One region of the Salipaludibacillus sp. CF4.18 genome, then DNA from elsewhere that is predicted to be linked to it. Evidence: riboswitches for the same ligand, from Rfam matches in the RefSeq annotation. Region 1 holds a riboswitch; the other holds the start of a gene.

The links. Region 1 has a riboswitch for S-adenosylmethionine ahead of ACHABW_RS14270 (homoserine dehydrogenase). Riboswitches for the same ligand answer to the same signal wherever they lie in the genome.
Region 2: another riboswitch for S-adenosylmethionine. It lies ahead of metK (methionine adenosyltransferase); the one in region 1 lies ahead of ACHABW_RS14270 (homoserine dehydrogenase).

Annotation. Positions count from the first base shown of each region.
Region 1 covers NZ_JBIMEV010000023.1:6,403-17,548, forward strand. Annotated here, with positions in the region: gene ilvD (dihydroxy-acid dehydratase) at 1-1,388, shown strand, start outside; SAM riboswitch class I at 1,643-1,781, shown strand; gene ACHABW_RS14270 (homoserine dehydrogenase) at 2,006-3,292, shown strand; gene secY (preprotein translocase subunit SecY) at 3,500-4,801, shown strand; gene ACHABW_RS14280 (spore coat protein) at 5,283-5,612, opposite strand; gene ACHABW_RS14285 (hypothetical protein) at 5,634-5,903, opposite strand; gene ACHABW_RS14290 (3-hydroxyacyl-CoA dehydrogenase NAD-binding domain-containing protein) at 6,179-8,566, shown strand; gene ACHABW_RS14295 (acetyl-CoA C-acetyltransferase) at 8,603-9,784, shown strand; gene ACHABW_RS14300 (acyl-CoA dehydrogenase family protein) at 9,808-11,146, shown strand, end outside.
Region 2 covers NZ_JBIMEV010000005.1:54,065-65,210, forward strand. Annotated here, with positions in the region: gene ACHABW_RS05185 (arsenic transporter) at 1-541, shown strand, start outside; gene ACHABW_RS05190 (formate dehydrogenase accessory protein FdhE) at 669-1,460, shown strand; gene mobA (molybdenum cofactor guanylyltransferase) at 1,485-2,093, shown strand; gene ACHABW_RS05200 (twin-arginine translocase TatA/TatE family subunit) at 2,315-2,524, shown strand; gene ytkD (RNA deprotection pyrophosphohydrolase) at 2,926-3,432, shown strand; gene ACHABW_RS05210 (ABC transporter permease) at 3,453-4,232, opposite strand; gene ACHABW_RS05215 (ABC transporter ATP-binding protein) at 4,237-5,010, opposite strand; gene ACHABW_RS05220 (ABC transporter substrate-binding protein) at 5,035-6,027, opposite strand; gene ACHABW_RS05225 (YrzI family small protein) at 6,103-6,366, shown strand; SAM riboswitch class I at 6,640-6,760, shown strand; gene metK (methionine adenosyltransferase) at 6,921-8,132, shown strand; gene ACHABW_RS05235 (gamma carbonic anhydrase) at 8,357-8,878, opposite strand; gene ACHABW_RS05240 (alpha/beta fold hydrolase) at 9,046-9,855, shown strand; gene ACHABW_RS05245 (tetraprenyl-beta-curcumene synthase family protein) at 10,011-11,075, shown strand.

The DNA.
Region 1 (11,146 bases):
TCGCAGATTCAATTGAGACAGTAGTTGGAGCAGAACGATTGGATGGCATCGTAGCTATCGGTGGTTGTGATAAAACAACGCCAGCCTGTGTAATGGCAATGGGAAGATTAAATCTACCGTCAGTTTATGTATATGGTGGAACTATTCAGCCAGGGAAACATAACGGAGAAGACATCGATATCGTTTCTTCTTTTGAAGCAGTCGGAAAACATCAATCAGGATTAATTGACGATGAAGAGCTTCATAAAGTGGAATGTAGTGCATGTCCAGGGGCAGGAGCCTGTGGCGGCATGTACACTGCGAACACGATGGCATCCGCAGTAGAAGCTTTAGGAATGAGTATTCCGGGATCTTCCTCTACACCTGCAATAAATGATTACAAGAAGCAAGAATGTTTACAAGCTGGAGAATTGGTCGTTCAATTACTTGAAAAAGATATCTATCCTAGAGATATCATGACAAAAGAAGCTTTTGAAAATGCTATTACCGTAGTTATGGCACTTGGTGGTTCTACAAATGCGTTATTACATTTAACTGCAATGGCTCATTCAGCGGGCGTTAAATTGGAATTGGATGATTTTGAAAGAGTCCGAAAGAATGTTCCTCACCTTGCCGACCTAAAGCCAAGTGGAAAATATGTCATGCAAGATCTTTATGAGGTTGGAGGAGTTCCAGCTGTCATGAAATTATTGCTTGAGCACGGTCTACTTCACGGTGATTGCTTAACTGTAACAGGCAAGACGATTGCAGAAAACTTAGCGGAAGCTCCTGCGCTTAAAGAAGGACAAGTTATCATCCGTCCGTTTGATAATCCTATTAAACCAGACGGTCCGCTTGTTGTATTACGTGGAAACCTTGCTCCAGAAGGGGCAGTAGCTAAAATGTCCGGTCAAAAAATTAGTCGTTTTGAAGGACCGGCGAAAGTTTATGACAGTGAAGCAGATGCTACTACTGCCATTGAAGCGAACGAAATTCAAGCTGGAGACGTTCTTGTTATTCGTAACGTAGGTCCAAAAGGCGGCCCTGGTATGCCAGAAATGCTTTCTATTACAGCGATGATCGTTGGTAGAGGTCTTAACGGTAAAGTCGCACTTATGACAGATGGTCGCTTCTCAGGTGGATCGCACGGGTTTGTTATTGGTCATATTGCTCCGGAAGCCTTTGTAGGAGGTCCAATCGGATTGCTGCAAAATGGAGATATCGTTACGATTGATAGCGAGACGCAAGAAGTAAACTTTAAAATTACGAATGAAGAACTAGGACGCAGAAAAGCGGCTTGGACACAGCCTGCTTTAAAGTATAAGCATGGTATTCTAGCCAAGTATGCAAAATTAGTTTCATCATCTGCTAAAGGTGCAGTAACTGATTTGGATCTAGATAAATTGTAAAAAAGAGGTAGAGGCTGTGAATCATCGCAGCCTCTTTTTTTGTGCGTTAAAATTGGTTTGGTAGTTGGGCAAATGATTGTGTTGGGCTTGGAAATGAATGGGTGAGGTGCTGAAATGAGTGCGTTAGGTAGTGAAATGAACAGGTAAGGTGCTAAAATGATTGCGTTGCGCGTTGCGTGGAAATGCAACCATTAAAATTGCTTTTGACAAGCATACACTAGAGTGATAAAGTATTCTTACAACTTCAAATATTCAACTTATCATGAGTGGTGGAGGGACTGGCCCTATGAAACCCAGCAACCGGTATGAAGACGCATGAATGTGTGATGTCTTTAAATACAAGGTGCTAATTCCTGCAAGGGATTCTTATTAGAATGCTTTGGGAGATGAGGAAATGTAATTGTTTTTTAAGTTACGCATCTTCCAAACTCCCTTCATTAAATTGATAGGGAGTTTTATTAATTTACGTAGAATTATTTTGATTCGAGAAATTAGCGTGTACGACATTTATTTTATTTATGTAAACAAACACTGTTTTATGAAGAAAATTATGTATTGTATCTTTCTCATTTTTAAATAGAGATGTATACAATTCAACATTGGGAGGGAATATTCACATGAGCAAAGCTGTGAAAAAACTAGCAATCATAGGGTTCGGAACTGTTGGAAGTGGGGTTTATGAAACTCTGATAGAGCAAAGAAACAAGTTGGAAAGGCTAATTGGCGGTCCTTATAGTATTCCGGTTGTTTTAGTGAAAGATGCTAGTAAGGTAAGAGAACTAGGCGATAACACAGAAGTCACAGATAATTTTCAAGCGATTATCGATCGTGAAGATTTAGATGTGGTTGTAGAAGCTTCCCCTGACGCTGAGATCGCTTATCCATATGTGAAAGCTTTATTACAGCAAGGGGTTTCCGTGATAACGGCTAATAAAGAGCTGGTGGCTAAATATGGGGAAGAATTGTTGACGCTGGCTAGAAGTAATCATTGCCGGTTATTTTTCGAGGCAGCAGTGGCAGGCGGAATCCCAATCTTAACGAGTATTCGTCATACCTTAAAATCAAATGTTTTAGAAAAAGTTGAAGGTATTCTAAACGGCACGTCAAACTTTATTCTAACTAAAATGCGTAAAGAAGGGACTTCCTTTGAGACTGCACTAGAAGAAGCGCAAGCTCATGGGTACGCGGAAGCAGTCCCTGATAAAGATGTGGACGGATGGGATGCGTATTTTAAAACACAGATTTTAAGTCATTGGATATACGGTGTCGCTCCGAATTGGCAGACTGAAAAACCAAAGGGAGTCCGAGGTGTAAACGTGAATGACTTATTAATTGCAGAAACTTTCGGTGGACGAATTAAACACGTTGCTTCATTAGAAAAAAGTAAGGACAAAGTATCGGCATGTGTAGAGCCAAGATTTGTGCTATCTGATCACGCTTTGTATGGGGTAGAGGGTGTCAACAATGGCATTCACGTTCAAGGGAACATCGTAGGTTCCTTGCTTTTTCAAGGTCCGGGAGCAGGTAAGTTTCCTACAGCAAGTGCCGTTGTCGAGGATTTGATAAATTTCTGGACAGGTACAAGTGAAGAAGAACCGGTATCCGGAATCGAATTCGAAAAAATGATTTTATCTCATTCTGAGGATGATAGTGTTGTTGAACCGCTGAAAGCATGGCTTTTAACCGGAGAAAAACTTGGACCGCAGTTAGAAAATCAGTTTACAGTGAATTATATTTCTAAAGTATCAAGAGTGGATGGGCGTGAAGGGATTGTCATAACCGGAGACAATAAAGCCATAGAAGAATTATTCACTTGCTTAAATGATACGGTAGTAGCCTATCCTCTTTCCGGAGATCATACAGAAGTCTTTCCACTTTCTATAGCTCAAACAAAAGTGTCCTAAATACTGGAAGTAAAAGTTTTTTATGTGAAGGGTCCAAGAAAGTCTCTTTCGACTAATTGGGCCCTTAAAAGCTTCCTTTATATTAAAGGTACGGTATAAAAATAATATAAAAGTAAGGGCTTTCAAAAAAATGCTCTATTTTTCTGATTATTGTGGTATTCTTTAATAGGAAGTTATACATAATTTATAGGGTTGAGGTGTATATTTATGTTTAGAGTAATTAAGAACATGATGAGTATTAGTGATTTGCGTAACAAAATCTTTTTTACACTATCGATTCTTCTTTTTTTTAGAATTGGCGCTCACATACCAGCACCAGGTGTAAATGCCGACGTTCTTAATTTTGAAGGCCTTGCTGCATTGGGATTCTTAAACCAATTTGGCGGAGGCGCCTTAGAGAATTTTTCTATTTTTGCCACAGGAATCATGCCTTATATCACGGCATCGATTATCGTGCAGCTACTTAGAATGGATGTTGTACCGCTTTTCGCAGAGTGGGCAAAAGAAGGTGAATCCGGTCGAAAGAAGCTGGCCCAGGTTACTCGATACGGAACGATAGGAATTGCTTTTATTCAAGCTTTAGGGATGTCCATTGGCTTTAATAATATTATGCCAGGATTGGTACCGGATCCAACGATTTCAACGTATTTACTCATAGCAGTCATATTAACTGCTGGAACGGCATTTCTTCTTTGGTTAGGGGAGCAGATTACCGCTAATGGTGTTGGAAATGGTATTTCCATCATGATTTTTGCTGGTATTGCTTCAGGTATACCTGGAGGAGTTAATCAATTGTACAGCATGTATTTTACGGATGTTGGCGATCAATTGTTTCTGAATATTATTACAGTAGTACTTATTCTACTAGCTATTTTGGCGATTATTGTTGGTATTATTTTCGTTCAGCAAGCAGAACGAAAGGTTCCTATTCAATATGCGAAAAAAATAACGCCTGGAGGTAAACCATCAGGTGGCCAGTCCTCTCATCTTCCTTTAAAAGTAAATACGGCTGGAGTCATTCCTGTTATTTTTGCAATGTCTTTATTCATTTTCCCGCCGACAGTAGCGAACTTTTTTGGTGAGGGAAGTGCAACTGCCAGATGGATAGTTGAGACATTTGATTATACAAATGCAATCGGAATGATTGTCTATGCCGCGCTTATCATTGCATTTGCTTATTTTTATACGTTTGTTCAAATGAATCCTGAACAAATGGCAGCAAATTTACAAAAACAAAATGGCTTTATCCCAGGTATTAGACCCGGAAAAACTACGGAGAAATTCATTATCCGGATTCTTTACCGTTTAACATTTGTAGGGTCATTATTTTTAGCGGCGGTTGCTGTGTTGCCTCTCCTGTTTGGTAATTTCGCAGGACTTCCACCATCTGTTCAAGTTGGTGGGACAGGCCTTCTCATCGTTGTTGGGGTTGCTTTAGACACAATGAAACGCATCGAAAGTCAATTAATCGAACGACGTTATACAGGTTTCATGAAGAGAAGTTCATAATAAAATAAAAAAACTGAGTCGGGCAATATACCGGCTCAGTTTTTTTATAGGATTCATGTTTTTTTAGAGATTGTTGTATCTTTTTAACAGAGGACTCGAATCCTCTCTAGGCGGACGCTTTCCACGGGCAATGCTTCAGCCTCCTCGGACAAAAACCGTCGTCCTCCGGGGTCTTCAGCTATTGCTTTTCCCGTAGGAGTCGCCGCCTTCGCTCTTTCGAGTTATTTTTTAAATAATGAAAGTCTACAAAGACAGCCCTTCAACAAGGTTGTATTTATTCTTTTCATAGTTCAGAAACAATAACGTTTCGAAACTGCCTTTATAAAAAATTGTTGTTTGGAAGAATCCGCGAGACTCCTGTGGAAGAATGATCCAAGCGAGACCCCGCAGATCGTTTTTTTGATCGAGGAGGCTCGCGGATCATCCACGGAAAGGGAGCGGTAATTCTTTCAAACAACCTTCGATGATATAAAGCAATTTTTTATTGTTGGTAGGGGAATTGACTGCTATAGCCTGAGAATTGTTGAAAAGCTTGATCTATTTTTTGGGTATCTGCTTTTTCAAAGCTATACCAGCCTTTCTCAAACATCAAGTTAAATAATTCCCTCTGACATCGCTGTGAATCTAGAAAGGCTTTTTCAATGTCTAAGTATAACGCTTCGTGACTTGCTTCGTTAAGTGCTGTCGCATACGCGTCTGTCATATATTTTTCGGTAGACAGCATGTCGTTAGCATAGTCGCGAGCATTCATTTGAGGTGTTTTTGGTACTTGTGTAGGCGGGTTTGAAATTTTATTTGTTTGCTGATCCATATAAACACTCCTTTCTAATAATTATTGTAGAGTTGATGTTCCTTGTGGATTAGAATTATTCTGTAAATGAGAAAGTAATGTCTGATAATGTTGCTGATGCATTCTTCCAGCAGTATCCAACGATTGAGAAACTTGTTGATCAGAACAATTTTGTGACATATCATTAGCCTTTTTCATAGCCATAAGGTTCCACGACAGCATGTCACTAATGTAGAGAAGATCTTTATCCGTAAGTACTTGTGGTGGCTGCGACATGGATTGCCCCTGTTGGTTCATTGGTTGTTGTTGCATCTAACATTCCTCCTTATCTGCTAATATTCGTTGACGTTGTTACCTAAGTTAGTTTTCACAATAGATGAGGAGATATTCCTAATATCAACAAATGAAAAAAATTAGTTGAATACGAAATTAAAATTTTTTGTTAATTCTATTGCGTATCAGGTGAAAATTATATATAGTTATAGGTGTAGATAGTTGAGAATAAAAAAAGCGCAATTATAGGCGCCATATTTTTTGCCTTAAAAATGAATGAGTATTCATTCAAGATAGGGAGAAGGAGGTACTTCATGCTGAAAAGAATCGGTAAAGTTGCAGTTTTAGGATCAGGAGTCATGGGTTCAGGTATTGCAGCGCATCTCGCAAATGTTGGCATTCCAACGATATTATTGGACATAGTGCCAAGAGAGCTAAATGAAATGGAACAGAAAAAAGGGCTTACGTTAGAGGATAAAATTGTTCGAAATAGACTAGCTTCAGAATCGATAAAAAAACTTTTGAAGCAAAAACCAGCACCGCTTGCAAAAAAAGAAAATATCGAATTTATTGAAGCGGGGAACATGCAAGATGATATGAATCGTTTGGCGGAAGTTGATTGGATTGTTGAGGTAGTTGTTGAAAACCTTGAGATTAAACAGAGGGTATTTGCGCAAGTAGATGAACACCGTAAACCAGGTTCAATTGTAAGTTCTAATACATCCGGAATTTCTGTAGAAGCGATGGCCGAGGGTAGATCTGATGATTTCAAGAGTCATTTTCTTGGAACGCACTTCTTTAACCCACCCCGTTATTTGAAATTGTTAGAAGTGATTCGAACAAAGGATACATCAGATGAAGTAGTTAAGTTTATGAAGCAATTTGGGGAAGAGACACTCGGAAAAGGAGTCGTGGAAGCCAAGGATACACCAAACTTTATTGCAAACAGAATCGGTACTTATGGCTTGCTCGTAACAGTAAGGGAAATGGTGGAGCGAGGTTATTCCATTGGAGAAGTTGATTCTGTAACCGGTCCTGCTTTAGGACGTCCGAAGAGTGCAACTTTCAGAACATTGGACGTCGTTGGTCTTGATACGTTTTTACATGTAGCGAAAAATGTTTATGATCAAGTAGACGGGGATGAGAAGAAAGTATTTGATCCTCCCGCTTTTATGAAAGAAATGGCTGAAAAGAAGATGCTGGGAAGCAAAACTGGCAAAGGCTTTTATTATAAGAAAAAGACAGATAAAGGCAGTGAAATATTAGAACTGGACCTTGAGACAATGGATTATGTGGAAGGGAAAAAACTGAAGGCTGCCTCCGTTCAACAGAGCAAACAAGCAAAAGGTCGCTCAGCAAAAATGAAAGCGCTTATCTATGCGGATGATCGAGCAGGAGAACTTGTCTGGAATGTCCTTAAGGCAACACTACTTTATTCTGCTGAAAAGCTTTCGGAGGTCGCGGAGACCATTATTGATGTAGATCAAGCCATGAAATGGGGATTCGGTTGGGAATTAGGGCCCTTTGAAACCTGGGATGCTATTGGTCTTGAGAAATCCGTTGCTCGAATGAAAGAAGAAGGCGATAAGATACCGGCATGGATAGAAGAGATGTTAGAAAAAGGATTCACTTCTTTTTATCAAGCGCATGACAGCTATTACCACGATGGGGATTATAAGAAAACAGCGATGAATAAAAAAGTGATAAACATCAAAGCGTTAAAAGATAATGATCATGTCATTATGAAAAATGCTGGTGCGTCCTTGGTTGATCTTGGGGATGATATTGCATGCCTGGAATTTACATCACCAAATAATTCCATTGGGCTTGATGTGATGCAAATGATTAATAAATCGATTGAGGAAGTAGAATCGAACTATAAAGGACTCGTTATTAATAATCAAGGTAAAAACTTCTGTGTTGGCGCTAATTTGATGATGATTTTAATGGAAGCGCAAGATATGAACTTTCTTGAAATAGATTTGGTTATTCGCCAGTTCCAAAAGTCGATGGCAAAAATCAGATACTCGGGGAGACCAGTTGTTACTGCACCGTTTGCGATGACTCTAGGAGGCGGAACAGAGATTTGTTTACCATCAGCAAGTATCCAGGCTTCCGCTGAAACATACATGGGTCTCGTAGAAGTAGGTGTGGGTCTTATACCAGGCGGCGGTGGAAACAAGGAACTTTACCTCCGTAAAATAGAAAGTCTGCCAGAAGGTGCTCAAATTGACCATCAAGCCATTGCAAACCAAGTTTTCGAAACAATTGCGATGGCTAAGGTGAGTACGAGTGCACAGGAAGCAGAAGGACTTGGGTTTATCCGTGAACAAGACGGAATAAGCATTAATGGAGATCACTTGCTTTATGATGCAAAAGGAAAAGCGTTGCACCTGTTCAATCAAGGATATCAGCCACCTAAGCGTAAGAAGATTCCAGTTGTTGGTGAAACGGGTTATGGAACAATGTTACTAGGGGCAAAAACAATGAAATTCGGCGGAATGATTTCCGACCATGATTTGAAAATTGCCGATAAACTAGCGTTTGTTTTGGCAGGGGGACGTCTTCCTAAAGGAACAATGGTAGATGAACAATACTTATTAGACATTGAAAGAGAGGCATTTTTAAGTCTTGTCGGTGAACCGAAAACACAGCAGCGGATGCAGTATATGCTGTCGAAGGGCAAACCGTTACGCAATTAAACAAGTTGAACGTGAAGGAATGAGGAGGGGAATTTTTTGAGAGAAGCCGTGATTGTAGCAGGTGCTAGAACACCTATTGGAAAAGCAAAAAAGGGAAGCTTTGCTAACGTAAGGCCAGATGATTTAGCGGCTATTACGATTAAGGAAACATTAAAACGTGCGAATAATTTTGATCCAAACCGCATTGAAGATGTCATCATCGGTTGTGCAATGCCAGAAGCAGAGCAAGGGATGAATATGGCGCGAAACATATCTGCATTGGCCGGTTTGCCGGATCACGTTCCCGCAATTACGATCAACCGTTATTGCTCTTCGGGATTGCAAAGTATAGCTTATGCAGCTGAGCGAATTATGCTCGGACAATCCGAAGCAATTATCGCTGGTGGAGCGGAGTCGATGAGTATGATTCCTATGGGAGGTCACGTCATTGCACCAAATCCTAAGCTCGTAGAAGAAGCACCAGAATATTATATGGGCATGGGTCATACCGCTGAGGAAGTAGCAACACGCTTCGAGGTGAGTCGTGAAGATCAGGACGCATATGCAGTAGAAAGCCATCGACGCGCAGCAATAGCATTGAAGGAAGGTAAGTTTAACGATGAGATCGTTCCTGTTCCAGTTACGCTTCGTTCGGTCGATGAGAATAATAAATTAGTAGAAAAAGAGATTATTGTAGATACCGATGAAGGAGTTCGTCCTGAAACATCGGCAGAAACATTAGCAAAACTTCGGCCTGCATTTAAAGTCAATGGAGGAACAGTCACCGCAGGAAACACATCTCAAATGAGTGACGGTGCTGCTTCCGTTTTAGTGATGGACCGTGAAGTGGCAGAAGCAGAAGGACTAACACCTTTAGTAAAGTTCCGCTCATTTGCAGTTGCGGGTGTCGCTCCGGAAATTATGGGAATTGGGCCAATTGAGGCGATTCCGAAAGCGGTAAAACAAGCTGGATTAGAAATGGCTGATATTGGTCTTTACGAATTGAATGAAGCGTTTGCGTCACAATCCTTACAGATCATTCGCCATTTAGAATTAGATAGAGAAAAAGTAAATGTAAACGGTGGGGCAATAGCATTAGGTCATCCTCTTGGATGTACGGGAACGAAACTTACACTTAGTCTCATTCATGAAATGAAGCGTCGTAATGAAAAGTATGGTGTTGTTACGATGTGTATCGGTGGAGGAATGGGTGCCGCTGGAGTGTTTGAATTGATTTAAGATATTAAAGGAGGAACATTATTATGGCAACTGCAAATAAAACAGCTAAAGGTGGAAGTTTTCTACTGGACGATGTTTCATACGACCAAGTTTTTACACCAGAGGATTTTACCGATGAGCACAAAATGATTGCCAAGACAACAGAAGATTTTGTTGTTGAGCAAGTGGTTCCACAAATCGAGTTCATCGAAAACCATGAATTTGATAGGTCTGTAAAACTATTAAAAGAAGCGGGGGAACTAGGACTTCTTGGAGCAGACGTACCGGAAGAATACGGTGGTATTGGCTTAGATAAAATCAGTTCTTCTCTGATTACAGAGAAATTTGCTCTAGCAGGCTCTTTCTCTTTATCCTATGGTGCACACGTTGGAATTGGCTCTTTACCCATTGTCTTTTTCGGAACTGAGGATCAAAAGAAGACATATCTTCCTGCATTAGCAAGTGGAGAAAAACTAGCTGCTTACGCGTTAACGGAGCCTAGTTCAGGTTCAGATGCGTTAAGTGCAAAAACGACAGCCAAATTAAATGATGCCGGAACTCACTATGTACTCAATGGCGAAAAGCAGTGGATTACAAACGCTGGTTTTGCTGATGTATTTGTTGTCTATGCAAAAGTTGATGGGGAACATTTTTCAGCATTTATTGTAGAAAGAGAGTATGAAGGTGTGTCTACCGGACCTGAAGAAAAGAAGATGGGAATCAAAGGGTCTTCTACGCGTACACTAATATTACAGGATGTTCAGGTACCGAAAGAAAACCTATTAGGTGAGATTGGCAAAGGGCACGTTATCGCGTTTAATATTCTTAATATCGGCCGTTATAAACTAGGAGTCGGGTGTATCGGTGGTGCAAAGCGCGCGATAGAAATTTCCGCTAAATATGCAAATGAACGAAAACAGTTTAAACTGCCTATTTCGAAATTTACACTCATTCAGAAAAAATTGGCGGAAATGGCATTAAGAACTTATGCAATGGAAAGTCAAATCTATCGAACAGGTGGATTAATTGATGGAGCTTTTGAAAATCTTTCTGAAGAAGAACAGAAGGATGGAGCGAAGGTAGGAAAAGCAATTGGTGAATATGCAATTGAATGTTCATTAAACAAGTTTTTTGGTTCAGAAGTATTGGATTTTGTAGTCGACGAGGCAGTGCAAATTCACGGTGGATATGGCTTCATGGCAGAGTATGAAGTGGAATCTATGTATCGCAACTCAAGGATCAATCGGATTTTTGAAGGAACAAATGAGATTAACCGTATGCTCGTGCCAGCCACAATTATGCGGAAGGCCATGAAAGGCGAACTAGCTCTATTAGAAAGAGCAAGTGGTTTGCAGGAAGAATTAATGATGATGATGCCTGAAG
Region 2 (11,146 bases), on a different contig from region 1:
AGTTGCCGGTACGATAGCCATATTCTTTTTACTTATGGCGAGAAAAAGCCCCGCTGTAAATACTAAAGTCGTTATGAAAGGTGCACCATGGGCGATTGTTGTCTTTTCGATTGGCATGTATGTCGTTGTTTATGGACTTAGAAACGTCGGGTTAACAGATGTATTAGCAGTTGTATTAGAAGGAGCGGCAGATCAAGGAATGTTCATCGGAACCATTTCGATGGGATTCATTGCGGCCATTCTTTCTTCAATCATGAATAACATGCCTACAGTGATGATTAACGCTCTAGCGATACAAGACGCCACCATTACGGGTTCCATGAAAGATGCCTTTATTTATGCAAATATCATAGGATCAGACCTAGGTCCAAAAATTACCCCAATTGGCTCGTTAGCTACATTGCTATGGCTTCATGTTTTGGCTTTAAAAGGAGTAAAGATTTCTTGGGGATACTATTTTAAAGTCGGAATTATCCTGACTATCCCTACACTGTTTATTACGCTAACCGGATTGTATTTGTGGATGATTGTGATAATGTAAAAAGAAAGGCTCTGATAAAGTAAAATTTACTTTTTTCAGGGCCTTTAGATATTATAATAAGAAGAGAGAGAAGATTTTAATATTTCCAGATTTTGCGTAATAGTGCTTCTCTTATAGGAGGTGTTTGATGAATCCGAATGTTGTATCTGAAGAATACATGGAATTACAAAAACAGTTATCCGTTCATCAGAAACAACTTTGCAATTCGATAGTTTTGAGCATGGACTTCACTATTAGACGAGAAGATTTAAATGCAGGACTGCCGGTACTATCACAACTTAAATATACGCCAGTTCCAGCTGGTCTGTATTTGATGGCAGTAAAAAAAGTCGAAACTATTTTAATTTCTCATCAAAATGAGTTGAAAGAGGAATTAAACCGCTTAACAACGAATCTAACAGAGGAAGATGTTTACTCGTGGATTAAACATGCAATCACCTTTAACACGGAATATTTCCAAGGATTAGCTGAAAAAAAACAACTGTCTCCATGGCTTCCTCAATTTTTAGCTGAACATGCGCTACGGCCATTTATGCAAGGGGTTGCTGTATTGTCTCAGTCCTTCATCAATGAATTTGACGTGATGGGCACATGCCCTTGTTGTGGGGAACCACATCGTTTAGCGAAGCTGGCTAGCAATGAACAGAAGTATTTATGTTGCTCACGTTGTGAAACGCAATGGAAGCAACATAAGGTATCTTGTGTTCACTGTGGCGATGACAGAAAAGGAAACCTTTTTTATATAAGTATTTTAGAAGATAACCGAGCAAAAATCGAAGTATGCCGTACTTGCAATAATTACTTGAAACTTATTACAATGATAGATCAAACAGAAGTAAAATCTGCTGCCCTTCTCGATCTTGAAACGCTACATTTAGATTTTGTCGCTCAAGAAGAAGGTTTTGGCAAAGACATATAATGGTTATGGCAAGGTGGTATGTTTATGGAAATTGCGGGAATAATTTTGGCTGGTGGAAAGTCAAGCAGAATGGGAACGAATAAAGCTTTGCTGACAGTTAATGGTGAACAGACGATAGTGAGACTATTGGAGCGACTATTAAACATCGTTGATGAAGTCATTCTTGTGACAAATGACAAGGAAACATATGAATTTCCGGATGTTCAGATAGTAACAGACAATGAAAAGGACAGGGGACCACTTGCGGGACTTGAGGCTGGATTAGCAGCCTCAAGGCACTCCTGGAATTTAATTGTCGCTTGCGATCTTCCTTTTTTTGAGGAGAAGATTGTTGAGGTACTGCTTCATAGCTTGAAACAAACTGCGTGTGATGCTGTCATTCCTTTAATTAATGGGAGAGCACAACCGTTAATGGCTTTGTATCATCGACGTGTCTTACCGACTATTGAACAAAGCTTGAAAGAGAATAAATTGCGTTTACGAGACGTGTTTAATCAGATAAATTCAAGGTTTGTCACTGAAGAAGAATTTCTTAAAGCTGGTTATTCCGAAAAAGAAATTGAAAAGTTGTTTTTTAATATGAATAATCCTGAAGATTATTCCTGGGTTAAAAGCCAAAAGAGTAAGCCTTGAGGAACTAGAAATAAAAAATTATGAGATTCAGTTTAGATAGAGCGGGATAAATAAATGGATATTTTCTATATGAGGATGTTCAAAAAGAAGGTTTTTTTGCCTTTTTAAAAATCCTCTAAGCAACGCGGCGTGTGTAGCCATTGCACAAACCTTTTTGAACAAACTCTGTATGGAAATTTAGCACTGAAGAATGTATAATGAAAAATAAGAGGTGAAGTTATATGGCAAACATAGGCATGCCGGGTTTAATACTTATTTTGGTTGTCGCTCTCGTTATTTTTGGTCCAAGCAAGCTTCCTGAGATTGGAAGAGCTGCAGGAGAAACACTAAGAGAATTCAAGAAATCTACAAGGGAACTAACAAAAGACGTTACAGATCCTATTGATGATATGAAGAAGGAAGCTCGAAAAGTAACTAATGATGAAAAATAAGTATAAAATTCTAAAAGAGGCCAGGAATGGTCTCTTTTGTTTTTGCCTCTTAGAGGAGTAGATACTAGTAAGAAATAGAGTGAAGTCTTATTAAATCAATTTCGAATGGCGTGTTTTAATGGGTGTGAAGAGGGGAAAGATATAATAGGACAAGTTGGACAGGATCTTATTTACTTAAGGTTGTTTTCTTATACATTGTTGCCTCAGTTCGAACGGAAAGAGCTCGAATATGCTGTACTGGTGGACGCATTCCACAGGCACGTTTCAGCTTCCACAGACCAAAAACTTTCTGCGTGGTTCTTCAACTGGTACATAAAATTACAAAGCGGTCTATTAGACAAAATTCGATATGTTGACTAAACTTAACATAAGAATAAGTAAGGTTTTGTTGGAGGGGAAAGATGTTGACCAATCACATATCATTTCAAGATTATTATAACAATACAGTAAACTTTTCCACTGCCAATCATCCTTTTTCCGGAGACCCAAAGCATGTTTGGGTTGTTGCCAGATATAAAGGCAGCTGGCTTCTCACGATTCATCCTTCTCGGGGACTTGAATTCCCAGGTGGAAAAGTAGAACCGGGAGAGGATGCCGAGACTGCAGCTAAGCGTGAGGTATTTGAAGAGACTGGTGGAGTAGTGGAAGATTTGTATTATATTGGACAGTACAAAGTGCTTGGGAAAAGTGAAACTGTCATTAAAAATGTTTATTTTGCGAGTGTTAGCGAACTTATTTCCAAAAAAAATTATTTCGAGACGAAGGGCCCTAAACTACTTAAGCAAATTCCAGGTAATGTCCGTCATAATCATCAGTATAGTTTTATTATGAAGGATGATGTTCTTGAGCTAAGTCTTGATGAAGTAAATAAACGCTTTTTGCATGAAAATCATACGTTAGAACAGTAAAACTCATCGTCACTTAGCTTTTAATGGTGACGGATGAGTTTTTTTTCTATGAGTTCAACCCCTTGATACATACACGTAGCAAGTATAGCAATAATGACGAGTGATAACATTACCAATGTGAAATTGAAAACCTGGAAGCCATAAATGATCATGTAGCCTAATCCTTGCTGCGAAACTAGAAATTCACCTACTATTACGCCAACCCAGGAAAGGCCAACATTTACTTTCAAGGTAGAAATCATCGTTGGATAACAGGCAGGGAAAATTACTGTCGAAAAGGATTGAAATTTTGTTGCCCCAAAGCTTTGAATGACTTTTAAGTAGTTATCATCTACTCCTTTAAAAGCACTATAGATAACCATCGTGGTAATAATGACTGAGATTAAAGCCCCCATGAAAATAATCGACGTAAATCCAGGTCCCAGTCCTACGATTAAGATAGGTCCCAGTGCTACCTTAGGCATGGAATTCAAGATCACTAAATAGGGATCTAACACCCTCGAAAGAAACGGTGACCACCAAAGAAGAGCAGCGATAATGATACCGACACCTGTGCCTAAAATGAACCCTAACACGGTTTCAAACAGGGTGACAGATGTATGGAGAAATAAGCTGCCATCTTGTATCCGATCCAAAAACAAGGCCCAGACACGGGACGGCGAACTGAAAAGAAGAGGATCCAGCCAGCGTAAAGCAGTTGTCACTTCCCAGGCAAGGAAAAATGAAACTAGAATAGTTAGTTGCGATAGTTTTATCCATCCTCTTTTCTTTTTTTCTTTCTTTTTATATTCTTGGAGCATTTCTTTACGATGATTCTTCACTGGATTCCATCTCCTTCCAGATTTTTTGGAATAAGGAGTTAAACGTGTCACTTGTTCGTACTTTAAAGGGGAGTTCCTGCGAAAGCTGTTTTGGAATAATAAATTCATTTTGAATTCTTCCTGGTCTACCAGCTAATAAAATAATTCGATCACTCATCGCAATCGCCTCTCCAATATCATGTGTAACAAGAATAGCTGTTTTTTTATGGGCACGAATGGTCGAAAAAACAAGATCCTCTAATTTTAGTTTTGATTGATAGTCTAAAGCGGAGAAAGGTTCATCTAATAGAAGAAGCTCCGGGTCAGTAGACAACATGCGGACTAATGCCACACGTTGTCTCATGCCCCCGGAGAGCTCATAAGGATAGTTTTTTAGTTTATCTAATAAACCGAGCTGTTCCAGCAATTTGATGGGGCGTTCTTTTTCTTCTTTAGATGTTTTATCTAATATTTTTAGTCCAAGTAATATATTTTCTTCAATGGATAACCAGGGAAACAGATAGTCTTGCTGAAGCATATACCCCGTTTCAGGAGTAGGTTTTTCTATTGGGACTCCATCCAAGATGATTTGACCTTTCGTTGGAAGGATTAATCCGGAAACAAGAGAGAGGAGAGTTGTTTTACCACAGCCACTAGGACCAATAAAAGAAATAAACTCTCCTTTTTCAATCGTTAAATTAATATTTTCAATGGCAGTTGTCATTGTTTCCAAGGAAAAGAATGTTTTTTCTACATCCTGCAATTCTAATATAGCCATGATATTCTCCTCTCTTAACTTCCATTATTCTGACATGATCTGGTCAGCGAATTCTCGATTCACCAATTCATCATAAGGTACTTCTTCCGGTAATTCGCCAGCTTCATCCATAATTGACTGAAGGTTATTCCATCCTTCTTCGTTCACTAATGGAGAAGGTGCATAGGATCCTTGTTCGTTGTAATTGATGAACACTTGTTCAATGATTTCTAAAGAAGTATCTTCAAAAAATGGTTCGATGGATTCGGCAACAGTAGAAGGATCTTCCTCATTGATCCATTGTTGAGCTTTGTAAATAGCTCGAGTAAATTTCTCCATAGTTTCCGGGTCTTTATTGATAAAACTTTGCTTTGCCATATAAACAGTATATGGAACCTCACCAGATTCGGTACCAAACGATTCAATAATATGGCCAACTCCTTCTTCTTGAAGAAGTGTCGCTTGAGGCTCAAATAGTTGCACATAATCACCTGTTCCGGAAGCGAAGGCGGAGGTGATGTTCGCGAAGTCGATGTTTTGAATGAGTTCAAGATCGTTATGCGGATCGATATCATGCTGTTTCAGCACGTATTCTCCAACCATTTGCGGCATGCCGCCTTTTCTTTGACCTAGGAATGTACTTCCTTTTAAATCTTCCCATTCAAAGTCTTCAACAGGTTCACGAGAGACAAGAAACGTACCGTCTGTTCGTGTCAGTTGAGCAAAGTTAATCGGTGGGTCATTTGCTTCTTGGGCATAGACGTAGATGGATGTTTCCGCTCCTACTAGTGCGACATCGGCACCATCAGACAGCAATGTTGTCATCGTTGTATCTCCACCCCATGTGGTTGTTAGTTCAACATCTAATCCTTCCTCTTCGAAAAACCCTTCAGAAATTGCTACGTATTGAGGTGCATAGAAAATGGACCGTGTAACCTCTGCCAATTTTACTTCCTTTAACTCTTCTTCCTGACCACAAGCTGTAAGTATAGCTACCGGTAAACACAATAGTAACAATAATTTTTTAAAACGAGACATGATGCTCCTCCTTCATAAATCTATAGTTATTTGATTAGATAACGTATGTGTGAATGGGCGGATGTGTGCGAAGGAATGAGAAAAAGATCAGACTTGGGTAGGAGACAGAAACAGACTAGAGATCGTTTAGAGAAAGCGGCATTTTCGATAAACTTAAATCAGACAGAAAGAGATGAGTTTAAACGAGGAGACAAGAAAATGACTATTCACATTTTTTTTATTACCATTATTATTTCAAGGCGCAGACGAAATGATCACACGGAATCGCAAGTTGATATGAACAGTGGGGAGGAAAGATTAAGAGAGGAAAAAACAAAACATGGTAAGTTTTTCTTATAATTGTAAATGAACGGGTGGGGGGATCAAATGATTTTGTTTCCCTCTGAAATAATCGTATCTAGGGTTGAATGGAGGTCAGGATAGAGGGCATTGTTACTTAAATATGTACGGAAATGGATTATTTACCCAACCGGTTCATTATCTCGTATAAACTAGCAATAACACCATTTCTATTTGCTATAGACTTGTGCGGCACTACCTAATTTACGTGATAAATCGACATTTGCAGTTGACAGACGATTAAATTTACGGTATTATTTTTGCGAACGGATACTCTTATCCTGAGTAGGCGGAGGGACAGGCCCGACGAAGCCCAGCAACCATCACCACTGTAAAAAGGTGAACGGTGCTAACCTGCAAGACATATCTAACCGTATGTCTTGGTCGATAAGAGGTTAAAGGCGGATGGAACGTAACCTTTTCCTCTATTGGAAAGGGTTTTTTTATATTTTTTTGAGATCATTGGATTGGACCATTCTGCTGGGAGAACGAGTACCGTAGATGATGAAGCACATCCTAAAAATAGGATGGATGATACCAAGGAGGTACGTATTGTGGTAGGGAAAACGCGTTTATTTACATCAGAATCAGTAACAGAAGGGCATCCGGATAAGATTTGTGATCAAATTTCGGATTCTATTTTAGATGAAATTATGAAGAAGGATCCAAATGCTCGAGTAGCTTGTGAGACTTCTGTGAACACTGGATTAGTGTTAGTAGCAGGAGAAATTTCTACATCTACGTATGTGGATATACCAAAAGTAGTCCGAGAAACGATTAAAGGAATTGGTTATACAAAAGCCAAATATGGTTTTGATTTTGAAACGTGTGCTGTATTGACGTCGATTGATGAACAATCAGCTGATATCGCTTTAGGTGTGGATAAATCATACGAAGCTCGAGAAGGGCAAATGTCCGACGAAGAAATTGAAGAAATAGGAGCTGGAGACCAAGGATTAATGTTTGGTTATGCAGATAATCAAACGCCTGAGTTAATGCCATTGCCAATTTCTTTATCACATAAGCTTGCGCGTCGTTTAGCGGAAGTACGTAAGGAAAAAATCATTGATTACTTGCGTCCTGACGGTAAAGTTCAAGTAACGGTGGAATACGGTGAGGATCAAAATCCAATTCGGGTTGATACGATTGTCATTTCTACTCAACATCATCCTGAAATTGAGTTAGCTCAAATCAAAAAAGATTTGAAGAAGGAAGTTATCGATTTTATTGTCCCTGAGGAATTATTAGATGAAAATACAAAATACTTTATTAACCCAACTGGTCGATTTGTCATTGGTGGGCCTCAAGGTGATGCAGGACTTACAGGACGTAAAATCATTGTAGATACTTATGGAGGATATGCTCGTCACGGTGGAGGAGCATTCTCTGGAAAAGACGCTACGAAAGTAGATCGATCCGGTGCTTATGCGGCTAGATATGTAGCGAAAAACATCGTTGCCTCTGGTTTAGCGGATCGTTGTGAAGTCCAAGTAGCTTATGCAATCGGAGTTGCACAGCCAGTTTCCATTGCTATTGAAACATTTGATACTGGAAAAGTAAGCGAAGATGTTTTAGTGGAAGTCGTAAGGAAGAATTTTGACCTGCGCCCCGCTGGAATTATAAAAATGTTGGACTTACGTCGCCCGATTTACAAGCAAACGGCAGCATACGGTCATTTCGGTAGAACCGATATTGAGTTACCGTGGGAACAAACAGATAAAGCCAACTTGCTAAGTGAACAAGCTTTAGAGTTAGCTAGTCAATAAAATAGGATAAAGGGTGACTCCATAGGTAATAAAGACCTATGGAGTCACCCTTTTTTGCGAGATAATTTATAACGTTGACAGCTATCTTTAAGCCACGCTTGTCAAGGGAAAACCACCCCCGAGTAGCACTACACACACTTCGTAGGTGCTACTCGGGGGTGGCTAAAAGATCACGCTGTATTTATTAAAAGACGTTACGCGTTTTTCTTAACTGCTTATATTCACTATACATTCTTCTGGAGTGATTTGTAATATTGGCCTTTTTCTACATAACCTTCGCGAATTCGCTTCATCTCAGCGATATCCTCGCTTGTTAAATCTCGGACAACTTTCGCTGGACGTCCAAGTGCTAATGTTCTTGGCGGAATTTTTTTACCCGGTGGCACAAGGCTGCCGGCGCCGATAAAAGCATCCTCCCCAATTTCCGCATTATCTAAAATAATCGAGCCCATGCCAATTAAGGCATTCTTTTCAATCACGCAGCTATGCAATACGCACTGGTGGCCAATCGTTACGCCTTCTTTTAATATTAATGGGTTGTTAGGGCTTTGGTGAAGTGTACTATTATCTTGAACATTTACTCCCTTTTCTATAATTGTTGGAGCAACATCACCACGAATGACAGTGTTAAACCAAATGCTTGCCTTCTCATGGATTGTTACGTCCCCGGTAATCACAACATTGTCAGCTATGTAGGCACTCTCATTAATGACAGGCCACTGTTCTTTATACGGATATATAGCCAATATAGGTCACTCTCCTTATTTGAAGTTTATACTGCTAGTGTATCAAACGTAGGCTCATGAAAGGAATAATTCTGACATTTTCACTGGACTACTGATACCCTATTACTTGACTATCAAACAGATCAGAGGGGAAAATACAGGGAAGTAAATTTTATGGAGGGATCGAGATGTGGAAATGGGAGTTCCAAGGTGATCTAGTGAAAGGTGTGTTTGTTATTGTTCATGGTGCAGGGGAGTATCATGCACGTTACAAGTGGATCATTAGCCAATTGAATCACGCGGGATATCACGTTTTAATGGGAGATCTGCCAGGACAAGGTGTAACTCAAGGACCTAGAGGACACATCAAGAATTTTCATGAATACATAGAAACAGTAAATACATGGTTAAAGAAAGCAAGAGAATATGATCTACCAGTGATACTTTTAGGGCACAGCATGGGAGGATTAATTTCAACTAGGGTACTGATGGAAATGCCAGCAGCAAATTTGCCAAGTCTTGTAATTCTATCTTCTCCTTGTTTTGGTTTATACAATAAAACTCCGTTCAGTAAAAAACTCGTAGCAAATCTTTTACATCGGGTCATACCGACTTATCGTGTTCCAGCAGGACTTAAGAAAGGGACAGGCACAAGAGATGAAATCATGCGAAAAAGAGACGCTGAAGATGATCGTTTAGTTAAAAGAGTAAGCTTACGTTGGTACACGGAATTAGAAAAATCGATGAAATTAGTCCACGAACAGAAAGAAAGTTTTCCACAGGTTCCTCTTTTAGTCATGCAAGGAGGAGATGATCGGATCGTCAATAAATTCGAAGTGGAAAAATGGTTCAACAACATAAATACAAATGATAAGTATTATAAGGAATGGAAAGGACTTTACCATGAGGTGCTTAACGAACCGGAAAGAGATCGTGTGCTAGCACATATGCTTGGATTTGTGACGATTCATTTACTAGAAAGAGATAAGAATTTATAAGTTGACAGCTATCTTTACGCCACACGCATCAAGGGAAGTTCGCTCTTGATGCTTAAATGATGGTGGCTTTAAAGATTACGCTGTATGTAATAAAAGACAGCCCTGCTGTTTTTCTTATAGGATCTAAAATGATAAGAATTGACGGAGGAAAAGGAATGAATTTACCGAAGAAATCTTGGACGATGATGTATAAAATTTACAAGCACGTCATTCCTACAGTGCACGAGTTTATAACTGAGTGGCGTGAGCTAGCCGAGAAAATCCCAAATGAGGAGTTACGCTCGCAAGCGCTAATGAGTATTGACTCAAAAACGTTCCATTGCGAAGGTGGAGCAGTGTATGCACTGTTAAGTGGAGAAAACTTTCGCGAAGCCGTGCGCTTTATCGTTGCGTACCAAACAATCAGTGATTATCTTGATAATCTTTGCGATCGGAGTACTTCGCAAAACCCGGATGATTTTCAGGCTCTACATGAGTCGATGCCGGATGCACTAACTCCTGATGCACCAACGAGAGATTATTATCGTTTTCGTGAAGAAAAAGACGATGGAGGTTATCTAAAAACGCTTGTAAATACTTGTCAGGAATGTATCAAACGATTTCCTTCCTACTCTGCTGTTCATAGTGAGAATGTATCCTTATCAGAGATGTATAGTGATTTGCAAGTACATAAGCATGTAAAAGAACCCGACCGTGTTCCTCGACTGACGGCTTGGTTTCAAGGGTATCGCTCTAGGATGCCTGATATGGAATGGTTTGAGTTTTCAGCCTGTACGGGATCTACTCTAGGTATTTTTTGTCTGACTGCCTATGCTGCTGGCAAAGATACAATGACTAAAGAAGAAGCAAATGTTATTAAAAATGGTTACTTTCCGTGGGTACAAGGCCTCCATATATTAATGGATTATTTTATTGATCGAGAAGAGGATAAAGAAGGAGGCGATTTAAACTTTTGTTTTTACTATGAAACCGAAGAGGACATGCTTCGCAGAATGGAACATTTTTTCCATGAGGCAGAGAAATCTTTGAAAAGTCTTCCTGATAGTGCCTTTCATCGTCTTATAAACAATGGTCTCCTTGCAATCTATCTTGCTGATGCAAAAGTGAAGCAGGACCCGCAATTAAGAAAACAAGGTAACCGACTTATCCGAAGCGGCGGCGCCTCAACAGTGTTTTTTTATTTAAATGGGTGGGTGTACAGACAAGTAAGCAAAACATAAAAGTTTCTACGGGTTCTCAGGATTCTGCACAATCATCTTTTTGTAAGGAGTAACAGCAGGAGAATCTTCAG